Regions from separate parts of the Nocardioides sp. Z24_21 genome, predicted to be linked through region 2. Evidence: predicted binding sites of a transcription regulator. Region 2 holds the regulator's gene; each other region holds the start of a gene.
What was found. Region 2 encodes LexA, which represses DNA repair genes until DNA is damaged. Its sites were predicted from a motif close to TCGAACANNTGTTCGA; they were not measured.

Region 1 (4,679 bases), on a different contig from region 2:
TGCACCAGCACGCGGGCCAGCCGACCCTGGTGATCGGGCAGTACATCGACCAGCTCGACGAGCTCGCCGAGATGCTCGACGCCCCCGTGATCAAGGGCGAGACGCCGGTCAAGGAGCGACAGCGGCTCTTCAACGCGTTCCGCTCCGGTGAGATCGGGCTGCTCGTCGTGAGCAAGGTCGCCAACTTCTCGATCGACCTGCCCTCGGCCGAGGTGGCGATCCAGGTGAGCGGGTCGTTCGGCTCGCGGCAGGAGGAGGCCCAGCGCCTCGGCCGGCTGCTGCGGCCCAAGACCGAGGGGCGCAGCGCCCACTTCTACACGATCGTGTCCCGCGACACGGTCGACGCCGACTTCGCGCAGAACCGCCAGCGGTTCCTCGCCGAGCAGGGCTACGCCTACCGGATCGTCGACGCCGGCGACCTCCCGGCCGACGCCTGACGACGGCCCGGCTTTTCGCGGCCGTGGCTAGATTCGGCGGGGTGACCCTTCGCGACCGCCTCGGTGCCGAGCTCTTCCGCAAGGTGGCCGGGCCTGACGGCCCACGCAACCGGCGGCGCGTGCACGGCACGCCCGGACCGCGCTGGTTCGAGCCCGGCTCCCCGATCGGCCGCGTCCACGGCGACGCCTCGATGTTCGTCGGCGGCATCCGCGCGATCATGCTGCAGTCGCTTCACCCGGCCGCCATGCAGGGCGTGGCCGACCACTCGGGCTACCGCGGCGACATGTGGGGGCGGCTCGCGCAGGTGTCGACCTACATCGCGATGACGACGTTCGGCGCCGAGCAGGACGCCCTGCAGATGATCCGCGCCGTCCAGCGCGCGCACGAGTCGGTGACCGGCACCCTGCCCGACGGCACGCCCTACGCCGCCTCCGACCCCCACCTGCTCGGCTGGGTGCACGCCGCGGAGATCGACAGCTTCCTCGTCGCGCACGACCGCTACGGCCACCGTCGCCTCGTCGGCGCCGAGCGCGACCTGTACGTCGCCCAGGCCGCCGTCGCGGCCGAGCACCTCGGCGTCGTCGACGCCCCGCGGTCGGAGGACGACCTGCGCGCGACGCTGGCGGCCTACGGTCCCGAGCTCCGCGGCACCCCGGCCGCCCAGGAGGCGATCCGCTTCCTGCTGCTCCACCCCGACCTGCCCCTGGCCGCGCGGCCGGGCTACCTCTCGCTCGCCACGGCCGCGATCGGGCTCCTGCCCGCGGACGCCCGCCGCGAGCTGCGCCTCCCGCCGGTGCCGCCCGTCACCAACCGGGTGCTGGGCGCCGCGGCCACCCGCGCCATCCGGTGGGCGATGGCCTCGGGCCACGCCGAGGCCCGGGAGCTGCAGGCGGCGACGGCGCGGTGAGCCTCGCGGCGCGCTGGCCCCTGCCCCACCACGAGGCGCTGCGCGACGAGCTGCTCGCGGCGTGGGACCGCCCGGGCTACCACGACCTGCTGCACCTCGACGAGGTGCTCGACCGGCTCGACCGCCTCGCCGGGGCGGGCGCCACCTTCGACCCCGTCACGACCCGGCTCGCCGCGTGGTTCCACGACGCGGTCTACGACGGCGCCCCCGACGACGAGGAGCGCTCCGCCGCGTGGGCCGAGCGCGCCCTGCCCGCCGCCCACGCCGGGGAGGTGGCCCGGCTGGTGCGCCTGACCGTGCACCACAGGCCCCGGCCCGGCGACGGTGCCGGCGCGGCGCTCAGCGACGCCGACCTGGGCATCCTGGCCGCCCCGCGGGCGCGCTACGACTCCTACGCGGCGGGCGTGCGGGCCGACTTCGCGCACGTCGGCGACGACGACTTCCGCGCCGGCCGGGCGGCGGTGCTGCGCGACCTCGTCGGGCGCGCGCACCTCTTCGCCACGCCGCAGGCGCGCGAGCTGTGGGAGGACGCCGCCCGGGCCAACCTGGAGCGGGAGCTCGCCGGTCTCAGCGGTCGGTGAGCTGCAGGTAGACCGTGAACCGGTCGTGGCGGTAGCAGGTGCGCGAGACCTCCACGATGCGGCCCTCGGAGACCGCGCGGCGGGCGTGGCGCAGCACCGGGTCGCCCTCGGTGATCTCGAGGACCGCCGCCTCCTCGGCACTGGCCCGGTCGGCGCTGATCGAGTCCTCGACCTCGGTCGGACGCAGGCCGCGGGCGGCGAGCGCCTCGTAGAGGCTGGTCGGGGTGCCGTGCTGGAGGAAGCCGGGAAGCAGCACCTCGTTGAGGTAGGCGTCCTCGACGCACACGATGGCCTGGTCGGCGCGGCGCAGGCGGCGCCAGTGGAGCACGGGGTCGCCGGGTGAGATGTCGAGGGCGCGGGCCACGCCGGGCCCGGCCTGCTCCACGCGGGCGAGCAGCGTCTGCGACTCCGGCAGCATCCCGCGTCGGCGGATCTCCTCGGTGAAGGACGTGAGCCGCCCCGCGGGCTTGGGTGGCTGGGCGACGAAGGTGCCGCGTCCCGGGATGCGCTCGAGCAGGCCCTCGGCGACGAGCGCGTCGAGCGCCTGGCGCACGGTCATCCGAGCGACGCCGAAGCGGGCCACGAGCTCGCGCTCGGACGGTGCTGCCGAGCCGGGGGGCTGGGCCTCGATCAGGCCCCGCACGTGCTCGCGGACCTGGACGTGCTTCAGCGCCCGCTGACGCGGGACTGCCAGGTCCACTTGATCCATGCGTCTCAGGCTAGGACTGGGCCGGATCGGCGTCTCCCCTTTGCGCCAGACCACGGTGAAGCCTTGACGATTTCTTGATGTTCGAACGCGTGTTCGATCCATGGGGTATCGTCGTGCTCGTGGACTTCCAGACGTCCCTCTTCGCCGACGCCCCCGCCGAGCACGCGGGGCTCGCCCCCCAGCGCCGCCAGCTCTCCCGCGGCGCTTGGGTCGACGTCCAGCGCAACTGGCTCACCGCGCCCGACGACGTCTTCAGCGCCCTCGTCGAGCGGGTGCCCTGGCGCGCCGAGCGGCGCGAGATGTACGACGCGGTGGTCGACGTGCCACGGCTGGTCCACACCTACCTCGCCGCCGACCCCCTGCCCCACCCGGCGCTCGCGCAGGCCCGCGCCGAGCTGAGCGAGCACTACCTGCCCGAGCTCGGCGAGCCGTTCGTGAGCGCCGGCTGCTGCTACTACCGCGACGGCCGCGACTCCGTCGCGTGGCACGGTGACACGATCGGCCGCGGCCGCGCGGCCGACACCATGGTCGCGATCGTCAGCGTCGGCGACCCGCGGCGCCTGCTGCTGCGCCCGCGGGGCGGTGGCGCGTCGATCGCCCTCACCATGGGCCACGGCGACCTCGTGGTGATGGGCGGCTCGTGCCAGCGCACGTGGGAGCACGCGGTGCCCAAGGTCGCCCACGCCGGGCCGCGGATCTCGGTCCAGTACCGCCCGCTCAACGTGTTCTGAGCCCCTACCTCCCGAGCAGCCGGCCGAGCAGCCGGCGCAGCACCAGCAGGCCGACGACCACCGCGAGCGCCTGCTTCCAGTAGGACCTGGCGAGCACCGGGAGCACCGTGCTGCCGAGGTCGAGCGCCTCGGGTTCCGGCTCGGGTTCCGGCTCCGGCTCCGGCTCCTGGGGCACGGGTGGCACCACCGCCGGCTGGGGAGCCGGCTCGGCCGCCGCCTCTGGTGCCGGCTCGGCCACCTCCGGCTCGGCGAGCCGCTGCTCCAGGCAGGCGACGAACTGGCCGAGCAGCTTGTCGGAGACGTCCTGCATCACCCCGCGCCCGAACTGCGCCGGCTTGCCGGTGATCGACAGGTCGGTCGCGACCGAGACGTCGGTGGACCCCCCGGCGTCGTCCATCGAGACCGTCACGGTCGCGCCGGCGGTGCCGTTGCCCCGCTTGTCCTTGCCCTTGGCCTCGACGACGAAGCGGTGGGCCGCGGGGTCCTTCTCCACGAAGGTGCCGCTGCCGTTGTAGAGCAGGGCGATCGGGCCGAGCTTGACCTTCACCGAGCCGGCGAACGACTCCTCGTCGGCCTCGGTGACCTGCGCGCCCGGGAAGCACTCGGCGACCGAGGCGATGTCGTTGAAGTGCGCCCAGGTCTCCTCGACGCCGATCGGGACGGTGAAGCGGTGGCTGAGCTCCACGCCTACGACCCCGCCGCCGTGAGCACCGCCCGGCCGGTGAGCACACGGGCGAGGTGCTGCCGGTAGTCGGCCGCGCCGTTGAGGTCCGACGGTGGGCTGGTGCCCTCCGACGCGAGCTGCGCCGCCTCGCGTACGCCGTCCTCGGTGGCGGTCGCGCCCGCCAGCGCCGCCTCGGTGGCGCGGGCGCGCAGCGGGGTGGAGCCCATGTTGGTCAGGCCGACCTTCGCCTCGTCGATCGACCCGCGGACCGTCGCGGCGACCGCCACGATCGGCCACTGGTGGGCGACCCGGACGAACTTCTCGTAGTGGGCGCCCCAACCGGTGTGCTTGGGGATCCGCACCTCGGTGAGGATCTCGTCCTCGCCGATCGCGGTCTCGAAGAGGTCGACGAAGAAGTCGTCGGCCTCGACCGTGCGGGTGCCGCCGGGGCCGGCGATGACGAACCGGGCGCCCAGCGCGAGCGCCGGCGCGCCGAGGTCGCCGGCAGGGTCGGCGTGCGCCAGCGCCCCGCCGAAGGTGCCGCGGTGCCGGATCTGCGAGTCGGCCACCTCGGCCGCCGCCTTCGACAGCAGCAGGGCGTGCTCCTTGACCAGGGCATGGTCGCGCACGCCGTGGTGGGTGGTCATCG
Region 2 (4,679 bases):
CGACCACGACGCCGTCCTCGACCTCGAGGCCGGCGGACTCGGCGAGGCCGGTGCGCGGCAGCACCCCGACTCCGATGACGGCCGCGTCGGCCGCGACGTCGGTGCCGTCGGCGAGGCGGATGCGGACGCCGCTGTCGTGCTCGGTGCCGCGCTCGACCGAGCCGTGCACGAGCCGCACGCCGCGGTCGGCGAGCGCCTTGGTCACCGTGGCCGCCAGCGCGGTCGGGAACATCTGCTCCTGCACGTCCTCGCGGTCGAGCACGAGCGTCACCTCGACGCCGTTCTGCACCAGGGCGGAGGTGATCTCCGAGCCGATGTAGCCGCCACCGACGACGACGACGTGGCTGCCCTCGGTCGCGATCGTCCGCAGCCGCTGGTAGTCGGCGGCGGTGCGGTAGTAGACGACCCGCGGGCCCGGGTCGACGGGGACCTGGCGGGGCTCGGCACCGGTGGCCAGCAGCAGCTTGCCGTAGCCGACGGTGCTCCCGTCGGCGAGGCGTACGACATGGGCGCCGGGGTCGATCTCCGTCACGGTCGTGTCGGTGGCGAGGTCGACCGCGTCGTCGTCGTCGAGGTCGTAGGCCAGCGACGCCCCCTCGAGCGTCTCGTCGTCCTTGAGCCAGAGGTCCTTCGACAGCGCCGGTCGGTAGACGGGCTTGTCGGGCTCGGAGCCGATGACGGCGATGCGGCCGCTCTCGTCACGCGAGCGGATGCCCTTCGCGGCGCTCGCCGCAGCGACCCCCGCACCGACGATGACGTAGTCATAGGACTGCTCGAGGTGGCTCATGGAGCCATCGTGCCCGCCGGACCCTGAGGTGCACCGGTCCGCGTCAGGACGCGTGCCGGTGGTAGACCTTGTTGGCGATCCGCCAGACGCCGTCGACCCGCACCAGGACGAACATGTCGGTGAAGACGGACTCCCCGTGGCGCAGCGTCATGGTCGCCGTGGCGACGGTCCCTTCGACGCACACCTGGTCGACGGTCCTGCTCCGGTCCGCCTCGTCGGGCGCCGGCGTGCCGTCGAACAACGCGCAGTAGTCGTCCATCGACCAGGAGGTGAAGGTGCCCTCACGCAGCCCTTCGACGTGCGCGGTGGGCAGGAACGCGGTGCGGAACCACGACGGGTCCCCCGTAGCGTGCCCGCGGGCATAGGCGTGCAGCGGCGCCCGCACGTCGTCGATGCCGGTCACGACGTGGCCGTCCGGGTGGAGGCGGAGAGCGCCACGGCCGACACGTCGTCGGCTCCGGTCAACCGACCCGTCGTGACGAGGCGGGAGAGCCGGTCGAGCGGGGCCGAGGGTCCTCCCGCAGCTGCGAGGAGCCCGAGGTCCTTGACGAGCGCGTCGACGGTGAAGTGCGCGGTCTGGTCGGGGCGCTCGAGGCGAGGGCGGAGCGATCCCACGGTGTCGCCGAGCCGCCCGAGGGCCAGCACGTCGAGCGCCGCGGTGAGCGGGAGCCCGAGCGCCGCTGCGCCGGCCAGGCAGTCGCGCACGGAGAGCAGCGCGGCGGCCAGCGACGCGTTGGCGACCAGCTTGGCGGCCGCGGCCTCGCGCGGGGTGGCGAACCGGCTCACGCCGCCCAGCACCGGTGTCAGTGCCGTGACCGCTTCCTCGAGTCGGCTGCCGGTCCGCCCGCCAGGAGGCGCAGGGTGCGGGCCCGGACCGCCGGCACGGAGCCGACGACGGGCGCGTGGACGTATCGGCCGCCCGCCGAGGACACGATCGACGCCAGCGCGTCGGCCTCGTCGACTCCGACCGTGCTCGTGACGACGACCAGTCGCCCGGCGAGGTGCTCGGCGACCTGGGCGAGCACCGCGCGACAGGCAGGCCCGTCGTAGACGGCGAGCATGACCGGCCCCGGGCGCGCCAACGCCTCCGGGGCCGTGCCGGCCGTCCCGCCGCCGCCTCTGCTCCACGACGCGACCCGTGCGCCCGCGGAGGCAAGGGTCTCTGCCATCGCCCGGCCCATCCGCCCGAGCCCCAGCACCACCACGTGTTCGTTCATGCCTACGACCATGGAACCGGCAGCGGCCTGCGACAAGCGGAGGTGTCGCATCGCTCCATGCGGTCTGCGCATACTTCTCTGCATGGCGTTGACGGCGTGGCGGACCTTCGTGGCGGTGTGCGAGGCCGGCTCCTCCGCGGCCGACGAGCTCGGCTACACCCAGTCGGCGATCTCGCGCCAGGTGGCGAGCCTGGAGCACGACCTCGGCGAGGCCCTGCTCGAGCGCCTGCCGCGCGGGGTCCGGCCGACGGCCGCAGGGCAAGCGCTGCTGCCGCACGCGCGCCTGCTGGTGGGTGAGGCGGCCCGGGCGAGGGACGCCGTACGTCGCGCCCGCGCTGGCGACGCGGTGCCGCTCACCCTCGGCGCCGTGCCCTCCGCCTCCGTGGACCTCGTGCCCCGCACGCTGCGGTCGCTCCCGGCCGAGGGTCCGCGGGTGGCGCTGCGCTCGGACGGCTCGGCCCGGCTGCACGAGCGGGTGCGCACGGGCGACGTGGACGTCGCGGTGGTCACCGACTATCCACCCGGCCTGCCCACGGACCCCGAGGTGCGACGTACGAGACTGCTCGAGGACGAGATGTGCGTCGTCCTGGCCGCGGGGCACGCCCTGGCCGCCGGCCGCCGGCGCGTGCGGCTCACGTCGTTCGCCGACGAGATCTGGGCCGAGGACCACCCCGGCTCGGGCAGCCTGCTCGAGCGGGCCGCGGGCCGGGTCGGGTTCGAGCCCAGGGTCGAGCTGGTGGCGGGCGACCTGCTCGGCAAGGTGGCACTCGTCGCGGCCGGGCTCGCCGTCGCCCTCGTGCCGGCGATGCTGGTGCCGGGCCTGCCGGCGGGCGTCGCCGTACGCCGTCTGGTCGCGCCACCGACCCGCACCGTCTACGCGCTGAGCCGCGAGCGTCGTCCGCGGACCGGCGTGCAGGAGCTGACGGCGGCGCTGGTCGCCGCCGCGTCCGGCTCCGCGCGGTAGGTCAGAGGCTGCGCAGGACCGCCGTCACCACGCCGAGGATCGTCGCGTCGTCGCCGGGGATCGGGTCGTAGGCGTCGTTGTGGGGGAGCAGCCACACGTGGCCGTCCTTGCGCTGGAACGTCTTGACGGTCGCCTCGCCGTCGATCAGCGCGGCGACGATCTGGCCGTTGGTGGCCGTCTGCTCCTGGCGGATCACGACGTAGTCGCCGTTGCAGATCGCCGCGTCGACCATCGAGTCGCCGGAGACCTCGAGGAGGAAGAGGGTGCCGTCGCCGACGAGCTGCTTGGGCAGCGGGAAGACGTCGGTGACCTGCTCCTCGGCGAGGATCGGGCCACCGGCGGCGATGCGGCCGACGACCGGGATGTTGATCGCCGTCGGCATCGCGTCGCCGATGCCGGTCTCGTCGATCGAGGTCTCCTCGCCGCTCGACATGCTGCGACGGGCGGCCATCACCTCGGGGAGGAACACCTCGAGGGCGCGGGGACGGTTGGGGTCGCGCTTGAGGAAGCCCTTGCCCTCGAGCACGCGCAGCTGGTGGGCGACGCTCGAGGACGACGTGAGGCCGACGGCCCGGCCGATCTCGCGCATCGACGGCGGGTAGCCCTTGGTCTCGATGGAGTCCTTGATCGTGGCGAGCACCCGCTGCTGGCGCGGGGTCAGGCCGGTGGCGTCCGGGGGTCCGTCGGGCATCTCGATGACGTTCTTGTCGTCCTGCTTGGCCATGCGTCCTCCAGTGCGGTTGCCCCCTCCGTCCACGGCTGGTCAGGGAGGAGCTGGTGCGCCCACCGTAGACCGCCCGGCAGGTCAGGATCAAACACCTGTTCGAAGCCGCGTGTCGCTAGGGTCCCGCCATGACGACACGCTCCTCGACACCCTCCTCGACCGGGACCCCCACCGTGAGCGTCGTGACGGGTGGTGCGCGTGGGATCGGTCGCGGCATCGCCGAGCTGATGATCGCCCGCGGCCACCGGGTCCTGATCGGCGACCTCGACGGCGCCGCGGCGACCGCCACCGCGGACGAGATCGGCGCGGTCGCCGGCCTGGCCCAGGACGTACGCGACCCTGCGTCGCACCGGCTCGTGGCGGAGGAGGCGGCTCGCCACGGCGAGCTGACCGCGTGGTTCAACAACGCCGGCGTCGGCGACGACGGCACGCTCGCCGAGCTGGCGGAGGAGCAGGTGCGCCGCTTGGTCGAGGTCAACCTGCTCGGCACGATGTGGGGCACCCGCGCGGCGCTCGCGGCGTTCGGCCCAGCGGGTGGCGACGTCGTCAACGTGGCCTCGCTCGCCGGCCTCGGCCCGGTGCCGGGATACAGCGTGTACGCGGCCACGAAGGCCGCGGTCGTCTCGCTGTCGACGTCGGTCAACGCCGAGTCGCCGCGCGGGGTGCGGGTCCACGCCCTGTGCCCCGACGGGGTCGACACCGCGATGCTCGCCGCGCAGGACCCCGACGGCCTGGGGTCGCAGCTGGTCTACTCGGGAGGCCCGATCCTGGCCGTGGCGGACGTCGCGGCGGCCGCGGTCGAGCTCGTCGGGTCGAGCCGGGTGGTGCGTGCCGTGCCGGGGTGGCGCGGGGGAGTCGTGCGCGGCTCGGCGCTGGCTCCCGGGCTGATGCAGCACGCGGCCGGGCTCTTCGCCGCGCAGGGCCGGCGCGCCATGAAGCGCCGCTGACGTCTCCACCTGGGAAGCCCCGAACATTTGTTCGACGAGG
Region 3 (4,679 bases), on a different contig from region 2:
CCGCCGGCTGCACGGCATGTCCGAGGACGAGCTCTACGTCGCGGCCAAGGAGCTGCAGGCGCCCTACGACCTGGTCAAGGAGGTCGCGGCGGCGGGCAAGCTGCCGGTCGTGCTCTTCACCGCCGGCGGCATCGCCACCCCGGCGGACGCGGCGATGATGATGCAGCTCGGCGCCGAGGGCGTGTTCGTGGGCTCGGGCATCTTCAAGTCCGGCAACCCGGCCCAGCGCGCCGAGGCGATCGTCAAGGCCACCACGTTCCACGACGACCCCGACGTCGTCGCCAAGGTCTCGCGCGGGCTCGGCGAGGCGATGGTCGGCATCAACGTCGACGAGATCCCGCAGCCGCATCGCCTGGCCGAGCGTGGCTGGTGACGCGGGACCGCGGCGGGCTCAGCCTCGCCGCGGCTCGCCGGCGTAGGTGCCGAACGACCACTGGTTGCCCTCCGCGTCGGTGACCCGGAACTCACGGCTGCCGTAGTCCTGCTCGACGATCTCGCCGGGCTCGAGGCCCGCCTCGGCGGCGCGCCGGTGCACGGCGTCGACGTCCGGCGCGACGACGTACGCCGCGCTGGTGCCGGGCTGCTGCGTGAACGGGCCGTCCGGCTTGTGGCAGCCGAGCATCACGCCGCCTCCCTCGGGCCAGTCGAGCTGGGCGTGCTGGACGACGCCCGCCTCGTCGCGGTAGGCCGCGGTCTCCTCGAACCCGAGGGCGACGAGGGCGCGGATGACGGCATCGGGGTCGTGGGCCTGCAGGGCGGGCCACACGGTCGGTGGGTGCTGTTCGCTCATGACGGCGATGCTGCCGCGACCCCGGGTGGTGCGCCTTGGACATTTGGGAACTCCGCGGCGAGCCACGCCGACGGCCCGAGGCCCGCGAACTCCCTGAAGTCGCGGACCAGGTGCGACTGGTCGTAGTAGCCGGTGCGGGCAGCGACCTGGGCGAGCGAGGAGCCCGACGCCCCGGCCGCGACCACCGCGCGCCGGGCGGCGTCGAAGCGGGCCAGCCGCTGCACGGTCTTCGGGCCGTGGCCCGTCTCGGCCGTGATCAGCTGGTGGAGCCGCCGGCGGCTGTAGCCGACGGCGTCGGCCACGTCGGCCACCGCGAGGTGGCGCCGCCGGGTGAGCAGCCGCCACGCCTCGCGGACCTCCGCGGACGCGTCGCGCGGCTCCGCGCCGCGCTGCGTGCGGCGGATGCGGCGCGACAGGAAGCCGGCGACCGCGGCATACCGCCCGTTCCAGTCGGGCGCCGCGTGCATCTCCTCGACCACCCGGTCGACCTCGGCGCCGAACAGGTCGCGCGCGTCCCAGCTGCCCACGGGCAGCTCGGCCGCGGGGACGCCCAGCAGCCGCCGCACACCCACGGGATCGAGGGTGAGCTGGACCCCGGCCCACCGGCCGGGCTGCTCGACCATCGCCGGACGGGTGTGCAGCCCGCCGAGGCTGACCCACTGCGCGTCGCGCACCCCGGCGCCCCAGTCCTTCGCCGTGGGTGCGGTGCGCAGCGGCTCGTCGAGGCTCAGCACCATCGTGAGCGCGGCCGATGGGAGTCCGCGGTGCACGCCCGGCGCCAGCCCGCTGGCCGCGTAGCCGTACATCGACGTGACGTGTGGGAGCAGGGGCGCGGGGACTCGCGCCTCCGGAACCTGCTCCCACCCGCCGCCCATGGGGCGAGTGTGCCCCAACCGGCGGGCGGCGTCACCGCGACCTAGGATCGGCGCTCGTGGACCCGACCATCGGCGTGCTGGCCCTGCAGGGCGACGTGCGCGAGCACCTCGAGGTGCTGCGGGCCGCGGGCGCGGACCCGGTCGCCGTACGCCGTCGGGTCGAGCTCGCCGCCTGCGACGGCCTCGTGATCCCGGGCGGGGAGTCCACGACGATGGTCAAGCTCGCGAGGATCTTCGAGCTGCTCGAGCCGCTGCGCGACGCCGTCCGCGGAGGGCTGCCCACCTTCGGGACCTGCGCCGGGATGATCCTGCTCGCCGACCGCATCGAGGACGGGGCAGCGGGCCAGGAGAGCGTCGGCGGGCTGCACATCACCGTGCGCCGCAACGCCTTCGGTCGCCAGGTCGACTCCTTCGAGGAGGACCTCCACCTCGACGGGCTGGCGGACCCGGTGCGGGCGATCTTCATCCGCGCGCCGTGGGTCGAGGCGGTCGACGAGGACGTCGAGGTGCTGGGGCGGGTGGAGGACGGCCCGGCCGCGGGTAGGATCGTCGCGGTCCGTCAAGGCCCCCTGATGGCGACCTCGTTCCACCCAGAGGTCGGCGGCGACGGCCGGGTGCACGGCATGTTCGTGGACCTGGTGCGCTCGGCCTGACGACCGCCCAGGCTCGAGCGACGGATAGAGGGACTCATGTCAGGCCACTCCAAGTGGGCAACGACCAAGCACAAGAAGGCCGCGATCGACGCCAAGCGCGGCAAGCTCTTCGCCAAGCTGATCAAGAACATCGAGGTCGCGGCGAAGCAGGGCGGCGGCGACCCCGCCGGCAACCCGACCCTCTACGACGCCATCCAGAAGGCGAAGAAGAGCTCGGTCCCCAACAAGAACATCGACTCCGCGGTCAAGCGCGGCTCGGGCGCCGAGTCGGGCGGGGTCGACTACCAGGGCATCTCCTACGAGGTCTACGGCCCGCAGGGCGTCGCGTTCCTCGTCGAGTGCCTCACCGACAACAAGAACCGCGCCGCGATGGAGGTCCGCACCGCGGTCACCCGCAACGGCGGCACCATGGCCGACCCCGGGTCGGTCTCGCGGCTGTTCACCCGCAAGGGCGTCGTGACGGTGCCCAAGTCGCAGGACGACCGCGAGGTGAGCGAGGACGACGTCCTCGAGGCGACCCTCGACGCGGGCGCGGAGGAGGTCAACGACCTCGACGAGGCGTTCCAGGTGCAGAGCGAGGCGACCGACGTCGTCGCGGTCCGCACGGCGCTGCAGGACGCCGGCATCGACTACGACTCCGCCGACGTGGAGTTCGTGCCCAGCCTCGAGATCCCCGTCGACGCCGACGGGGCGACCAAGGTGCTGCGGCTCGTCGACGCGCTCGAGGACCTCGACGACGTGCAGGACGTCTTCACCAACGTCGACATCCCCGCCGAGGTGATGGCCGAGCTCGAGACCGCCGACGCCTGAGCCCCGCGCCGTGCCGCGTGTCGTACGACGACCCGCGGCCGCCGCGGGTTAGCGTGGTCGCACGAACACATGTTCGGACGACGTGGCCGGACCGACGGCGGAAGGGGAGCTTCGTGCGCGTGCTCGGCATCGACCCCGGCCTCACCCGCTGCGGCGTCGGGGTGGTCGACGGCAGCGTCGGCCGGCCGCTGACGCTGGTCGACGTCGGGGTGGTCCGCACCAGCTCCTCCCTGCCGATCGCCGAGCGGCTGGTCACCATCGAGAAGGGCCTCGACGCCTGGATCGAGGAGCACCGGCCCGACGCCGTCGCCGTGGAGCGGGTCTTCGCCCGCTCCGACTCCAGCACCATCATGGGCACCGCCCAGGCCAGCGGCATCGCGCTCGTCGTCGCCGCCCGGCGCGGCCTGCCCATCGCGATGCACACCCCGAGCGAGGTCAAGGCGGCCGTCTCCGGCAACGGCCGAGCCGACAAGGCCCAGGTGGGCGCGATGGTGGTGCGGATCCTCCGGCTGGCCGAGCTGCCCAAGCCGGCCGATGCCGCCGACGCGCTCGCGCTGGCCATCACCCACGTCTGGCGGGGCTCGGCCAGCACCCGGCTCGAGGCCGCCGCCGCCCAGGCCCGAGCGCAGCAACGAGCCCCGCGGCGCCCCAGCCCGACCAGCACCCCACCGAGCACCACCCACGTGAGGACCCGATGATCGCCTTCGTCCGCGGCGAGGTCGCCGCCGTCACCTTGTCCAGCGCCGTCCTCGAGGTCGGTGGCGTGGGGCTCGAGCTGATGTGCACCCCCGGCACGCTGGCGACGCTGCGGGTCGGGCGCCCCGCGACGCTGCCCACGAGCATGGTCGTCCGCGAGGACAGCCTGACGATCTTCGGCTTCCTCGACGACGACGAGAAGCAGGTCTTCGAGATCGTCCAGACCGCCTCGGGGGTCGGGCCCAAGGTCGCCCAGGCCATCGTGGCCGTGATGAGCCCCGACGAGGTGCGCCGGGCCGTGACCACCGAGGACGTCAAGGCGCTCACCCGGGTCCCCGGCATCGGGCAGAAGGGCGCCCAGCGCATCATCCTCGAGCTCAAGGACCGCATCGGTCCTCCCGTCGGGGCCCACCACCCGGCCGCGGCGTCCCCGCCCACGGAGGCCTGGCGCGACCAGGTCCAGCAGGGCCTCGTCGGCCTCGGCTGGTCGGCCAAGGAGTCGGAGAAGGCGGTCGACGCCGTGGCTCCCGAGGCCGGCGACCAGCCCGACGTCGGCGCGCTGCTGCGCGCCGCGCTCCGCACGCTGAGCAAGGCCTGAGCCGATGAACTGGGACGACACCGACGAGGACCTCCACGGCGACCTCAACGACGAGCTCCGGCTCACCGACGCCGAGCTGGGCCACCTCCAGCGGCTCACCGACGCCGACGCCGACGGCGACGAGCGCGCGGTGGAGGCGGCGTTGCGGCCCCGCACGCTCGACGAGGTCGTCGGGCAGGCGCGGGTGCGCGACCAGCTCGGGCTGGTCCTCGAGGCCGCCCGCCGCCGCGGCCGGGCGCCCGACCACGTGCTGCTGT
Region 4 (4,679 bases), on a different contig from region 2:
GCGGCACAGGTGGCTCCCGCCCTCGGAGCACCGAGCACCTGTGATCGGCATTATGCGACGTTCGATCTCGCGACGGGCCGAACTCCGAGAAGACGTGACACGAGCGTGCCCAGGCGAGCGGAGACATCGTCGGTCAAACGGCGATGACCCTCACGTCCTCCTGGTGAAGCGGACGTCGCCGTTGGGGAGGCGCGCAGCGTTGTACGCCGGATCGTGGGCGCGGTGGTGATGGTGGCTGCAGAGCAGGACGCCGTCGTCGAGGTCGGTGCGGCCGCCGGAGAGCCAGGGGTTCCAGTGGTGGGCCTCTGCCCAGGTGCCGGGGATGTCGCAGCCCTCGCCGCGGCAGGTGCGGTCCCGGATGAGCAGGGCGCGCTGCTGGGCGGGGCTGAACAGGCGGCGGGTGCGGCCGAGGTCGAGGACCTCCGAGGGGCCGCCGAGGACGGCGGGCACGATCCTCGCGCTGCACGCGAGCCGGCGGGCCTCGGCGGCCGTGATCGTGTCCCCGGACCCCGCCGGGCCGTCGGAATCTCCGGGCACGGTCGGGGCGATGAGCCCGGCGGTGGCGAGGTCGGCACGCAGTGAGTCGAGACCGATCGTGACGACGAGGGTGGTGGCGTCGCCGCCGTGGACCGGGAGGCGGCGCGGGTCGACGGCCTCGAGGAGCCGGCAGAACGCCTCGCCGAGCTTGCGCGGGTGCGGGAGCCGTCCGACCGCGTCTCCCGCGGCAGGGGCGGTCGTGCCGTCGTCGCGGCGGGGGTTGGTGTACGCCGTGAGGTAGGTGACGAACCGGTGCGCGACGGCGTCGGGGACGAGCGAGGTGATCCGGGTGGTGCCGTCACCGAGCCGGCGCACGGTGGTGCGGGTCTTGCGGTGCGCCTCGGCCTCGAGCTCGGCCAGCCGCCGGGCCTCGGCGTCGTCGACGAGCTCGGGGGCGACGGTGGCGAGGATGTGTCGGCCGACCTTCGCGAGCCGCTGCGGGTCCAGGGTCGCGGCGTGGCCGACCAGGGCACCCTCGGCAGCGGCGAGGACGTCGCCGGGGACGGTGTCGGGCAGGTTGTCCAGCGCCCGCACGATGACGCGGGCCTGGGCGAGGGTGGCCGACCCCTCCCGCAGCGCGGCACCGACCACCGGCCAGCGCCGGTCGACCGCCGACGCGAGGCGCAGGTCGGCGCGGGCGTCCTCGGGACGCGACAGCGTGGCCCACGCGAGCCAGCCGGCGGCGTCGCGGGCGGCCGCACCCGCGGCCACGTCACCGGCGCCAGCCAGCACCCGCAACCTCAGCTCCGCCAGCCGGGTCTCGAGCCGGATCAGCTCGCCCAACGCGGCGGCCTTGTCGGACGTCGACATGAACGTCGGGTTGGTGTCCGCGACGCTCTTGAGCGTCTCGTCGATGATGCCCGCGGCAGCGAGGATCGGGTGGGTCACAGGTGGTCCCCTTCCCGTCGGCGTCGTGCGAGCGTAGCTCGATCCTACCGCCCTTCTGGCGTTATTCGAATACATGTTCGATCAAGGAATCCGCAAGAGATGCCCCCATCCCAGGGACCTTGCGCGCGCCCGTCGCTCGGAGGACGTGCGGCAGCGGCCAGCGCGGTGACGGTGCCGACCTGGCGCGCCGCGCGTCGTCGTACGGGCGTGGCGCGCCCGACCGGGGGTAGGTTCGCGCGCATGGACATGCTGCGGGGGCCCCAGATCGCCGAGGCGGACCTGACCGACTGGCGCAAGCTCGCCCAAGGACTGCACGCGCGCTACCTGACCGACGGCTTCGGCGCCGCGGTCCGGTTCGTGACCGCGATCGGTGAGGCGGGCGACGCGATCGGCCACCACCCGAGGGTGAGCATCGGCACCGGGCACGTCGACCTCGAGCTGGTCACGGGCGACGCGATCTACCGCGACGACGAGGGCACCGAGCACGTCGTCGAGTGGGTGACCCAGCAGGACATCGACCTCGCCCGCCGGATCACCGACATCGCCGCCGACCACGGGCTGACTGCCGACCCGGCGTCCGTCAGCGAGGTCGAGCTCGGCCTCGACACCTCGCGCTCGGCGACGGTCGCGCCTGTGTGGGCCGCGCTCCTCACGGGAGATGCCGACTCGCAGGGCAGGGGCTCGCCCGGCGACGAGGTCCGCGACGCCACCGGACGCGTGCCCAACCTGTGGTTCGACGACAGCGCCGACGAGGGCGCGTCCCACCAGCGGCTCCACGTCGAGGTGTACGTGCCGCTCGAGGTGGTCGAGGAGCGGATCGCCGCCGCCGTCGCCGCGGGCGGGACGGTCGTCGACGACACCCAGTCGCCCGGGCTCACCGTCCTCGCCGACCCCGACGGCAACACCGGCGTCGTCTGCGCCGACGTGTCCGCGGCCGGCAGGGGCTGACGCAGTCGATCGCCCGTCGTCTCGCCTGAGCCCGTCCAGGAGCCGGGTCAGGACAGTCCCACCTCCCTGAGCTGGCGGCGGCGAGAGGCGATGTCCAGCTTGCGGAAGACGTGGCGCAGGTGGGCGTCGATCGTGCGCGGGCTGAGGAACAGCTGCGAGGCCGCCTCCCGCGAGGTCGCCCCGGTGGTCATCACCGACGCGACCCGGACCCACAACGCCTCCCGTCCCTGGAGGCCGACGATCCGGCGAGCACATCGGTGACTTTCACCGACGCGGTGGTGCCGTCATCAGCACGAGCCTGATGACACACCACCACCTCGACCCGAAGGATCCCCATGTCCACCAGTCCCGTCATCGATGTCGCCGACCTCCACGTCACGTACGGCGACTTCACCGCCGTCAAGGACCTCTCGTTCCAGGTCGGACAAGGCGAGCTCTACGCCCTCCTGGGCACGAACGGGGCCGGCAAGACGTCCAGCCTCGAGGTCGTGGAGGGTCACCGGCCGGCCGCCTCCGGCGCGGTCCGGATCTTCGGGCAGAGCCCGATGGACAGGCGCGCGGTGCGGCCGCGGATGGGCATCATGCTGCAGGAGAGCGGCTTCTCCGCCGACCTGACGGTGCGGGAGTCGGTGGGCCTGGTCGGCTCGTTGAGCGGGCGGCTGGACGACGTCGACCGGTTGCTCGACGTCTCCGGTCTCACCCGCCGGGCCGACACCCGCGTGGCGCAGCTGTCGGGGGGCGAGAAGCGCCGCCTCGACTTCGCCACGACGATCTACGGCGGGCCCGACCTGGTCATCTTGGACGAGCCCACGACGGGTCTGGACATCCAGTCCCGCGACGCGCTCTGGGACGCCGTCGAGCGGCTGCGCGAGGACGGCGCCACGATCGTGCTCACCACCCACTACCTGGAGGAGGCGCAGGAGCGCGCGGACCGCATCGGGCTCATGCACGAGGGCACCCTGCGACGCGAGGGCACCGTCACCGAGCTCACCGAGTCCCTGCCCTCCGTCATCACCTTCACGCTCCCCCCCGGCGCGCCCGAGCCGCCCCTCGTCGGCGCGCTCAACGGCGCCTTCCATGTCGAGACCTTCCGCCTGCAGGAGGACCTCCACCGGCTGCTGGGCTGGGCGGACGACTCCGGGGTGGAGCTGCGGGAGCTGGCCGCCGGGCCGACGCGGCTCGACGACGTCTTCCGCACGCTCGATGCGGCCTGAGGCCTCTGCGCCGCCACCCACCGCACCCGCGCCCGCCGACCGGCGTACGCCCCCACACCCGAAGGGAACCACCCATGCTCGAGATCGCTCGCAGCGAGCTCATCCAGATCTTTCGCAACCGGCTCGTCCTGGTCACCGGACTCGTCATCCCGGTCGCCGTCGGCGGCTACTTCGTCCGCCAGCACGAGACCTTCTCCGAGCTCGGCAGCCTCGGCTACGTCGCCGGGATCGTGATGTTCACCGTGCTCGCGTTCGGCCTCTACACCACCGCCGTGACCACCCTGGCCGCGCGCCGGCAGAACCTCTTCCTCAAGCGACTGCGCTCGACCGCGGCGAGCGACCGGAGCATCCTCGCCGGGCTGGTCCTGCCCATCACGGTCATCTCGCTCATCCAGGTCGTCGCCATCCTGGTCGTGCTGGGGGCGGTGGTCCGCAGCCCCGCGCACGTGCCGCTGCTGGTCGTCGCGGTGCTCGCGACGACGGCGATGATGCTCGCCCTCGCGCTGGCCACCGCCGGGCTCACGAACTCGCCCGAGCACGCCCAGGTCACCACCCTGCCGGTCAGCCTCGCGGTGATCGCGATCGCGAGCTGGGTGGGGATCACCGGCACGGAGGAGCTGGCCTACCTCAAGCGCCTCCTTCCCGGTGGCGCGGCGACCGAGCTGGTCGTCGACGCCTGGAACGGTGGGGTGCCCCTCCGCGACTCGCTCCCCCTGCTGGCGCCCACGCTCGCCTGGGTCGCCGCCTCCGTGGCGCTCGCCGAGCGATTGTTCCGGTGGGAGCCGCGCCGATGATCGCGGAGTCGGTCGTCGACGGCCGCTACGCGGTGGGTGACGTCATCGGGCGGGGCGCCACGGCCGAGGTCCACCGCGGCCACGACCTCCGCTCGGGGCGCCCCGTCGCCATCAAGGTGCTGCGCCAGGACCTCGCCCGCGACCCGGCCGCCCGGTCCCGGTTCCGGCGCGAGGCACGGACCGTGGCTCGCCTGGACCACCCCGCCATCGTGTCGGTCTACGCCGCTGGCGACAGCGCCGACGAGGGGCTCGGGGGCGAGACTGCCGGCGGGGTCCCGTTCCTCGTCCTAGAGTACGT

Region 1: a site for LexA is predicted at 2,717-2,732, ahead of AC3X7Z_RS09760 (alpha-ketoglutarate-dependent dioxygenase AlkB). Genes of this name have one in related genera too.
Region 3: a site for LexA is predicted at 3,190-3,205, ahead of ruvC (crossover junction endodeoxyribonuclease RuvC). Genes of this name have one in related genera too.
Region 4: a site for LexA is predicted at 1,491-1,506, ahead of AC3X7Z_RS16165 (HNH endonuclease signature motif containing protein). Genes of this name have one in related genera too.

Annotation. Positions count from the first base shown of each region.
Region 1 is NZ_JBYTTH010000002.1:700,516-705,194, reverse strand. It holds gene AC3X7Z_RS09780 (DNA repair helicase XPB) at 1-437, shown strand, start outside; gene AC3X7Z_RS09775 (oxygenase MpaB family protein) at 479-1,345, shown strand; gene AC3X7Z_RS09770 (HD domain-containing protein) at 1,342-1,926, shown strand; gene AC3X7Z_RS09765 (GntR family transcriptional regulator) at 1,913-2,635, opposite strand; gene AC3X7Z_RS09760 (alpha-ketoglutarate-dependent dioxygenase AlkB) at 2,755-3,366, shown strand; gene AC3X7Z_RS09755 (SRPBCC family protein) at 3,371-4,051, opposite strand; gene AC3X7Z_RS09750 (FAD binding domain-containing protein) at 4,054-4,679, opposite strand, start outside.
Region 2 is NZ_JBYTTH010000001.1:956,318-960,996, reverse strand. It holds gene AC3X7Z_RS04695 (NAD(P)/FAD-dependent oxidoreductase) at 1-787, opposite strand, end outside; gene AC3X7Z_RS04690 (nuclear transport factor 2 family protein) at 831-1,190, opposite strand; gene AC3X7Z_RS04685 (hypothetical protein) at 1,187-1,573, opposite strand; gene AC3X7Z_RS04680 (NAD(P)-binding domain-containing protein) at 1,591-2,004, opposite strand; gene AC3X7Z_RS04675 (LysR family transcriptional regulator) at 2,087-2,968, shown strand; gene lexA (transcriptional repressor LexA) at 2,970-3,692, opposite strand; gene AC3X7Z_RS04665 (SDR family oxidoreductase) at 3,821-4,639, shown strand.
Region 3 is NZ_JBYTTH010000006.1:31,683-36,361, forward strand. It holds gene pdxS (pyridoxal 5'-phosphate synthase lyase subunit PdxS) at 1-373, shown strand, start outside; gene AC3X7Z_RS17490 (VOC family protein) at 392-790, opposite strand; gene AC3X7Z_RS17495 (helix-turn-helix domain-containing protein) at 787-1,665, opposite strand; gene pdxT (pyridoxal 5'-phosphate synthase glutaminase subunit PdxT) at 1,722-2,318, shown strand; gene AC3X7Z_RS17505 (YebC/PmpR family DNA-binding transcriptional regulator) at 2,355-3,128, shown strand; gene ruvC (crossover junction endodeoxyribonuclease RuvC) at 3,242-3,826, shown strand; gene ruvA (Holliday junction branch migration protein RuvA) at 3,823-4,422, shown strand; gene ruvB (Holliday junction branch migration DNA helicase RuvB) at 4,427-4,679, shown strand, end outside.
Region 4 is NZ_JBYTTH010000005.1:153,876-158,554, reverse strand. It holds gene AC3X7Z_RS16165 (HNH endonuclease signature motif containing protein) at 151-1,425, opposite strand; gene AC3X7Z_RS16160 (4a-hydroxytetrahydrobiopterin dehydratase) at 1,666-2,373, shown strand; gene AC3X7Z_RS16155 (LuxR C-terminal-related transcriptional regulator) at 2,421-2,564, opposite strand; gene AC3X7Z_RS16150 (ABC transporter ATP-binding protein) at 2,709-3,587, shown strand; gene AC3X7Z_RS16145 (ABC transporter permease) at 3,662-4,381, shown strand; gene AC3X7Z_RS16140 (protein kinase domain-containing protein) at 4,378-4,679, shown strand, end outside.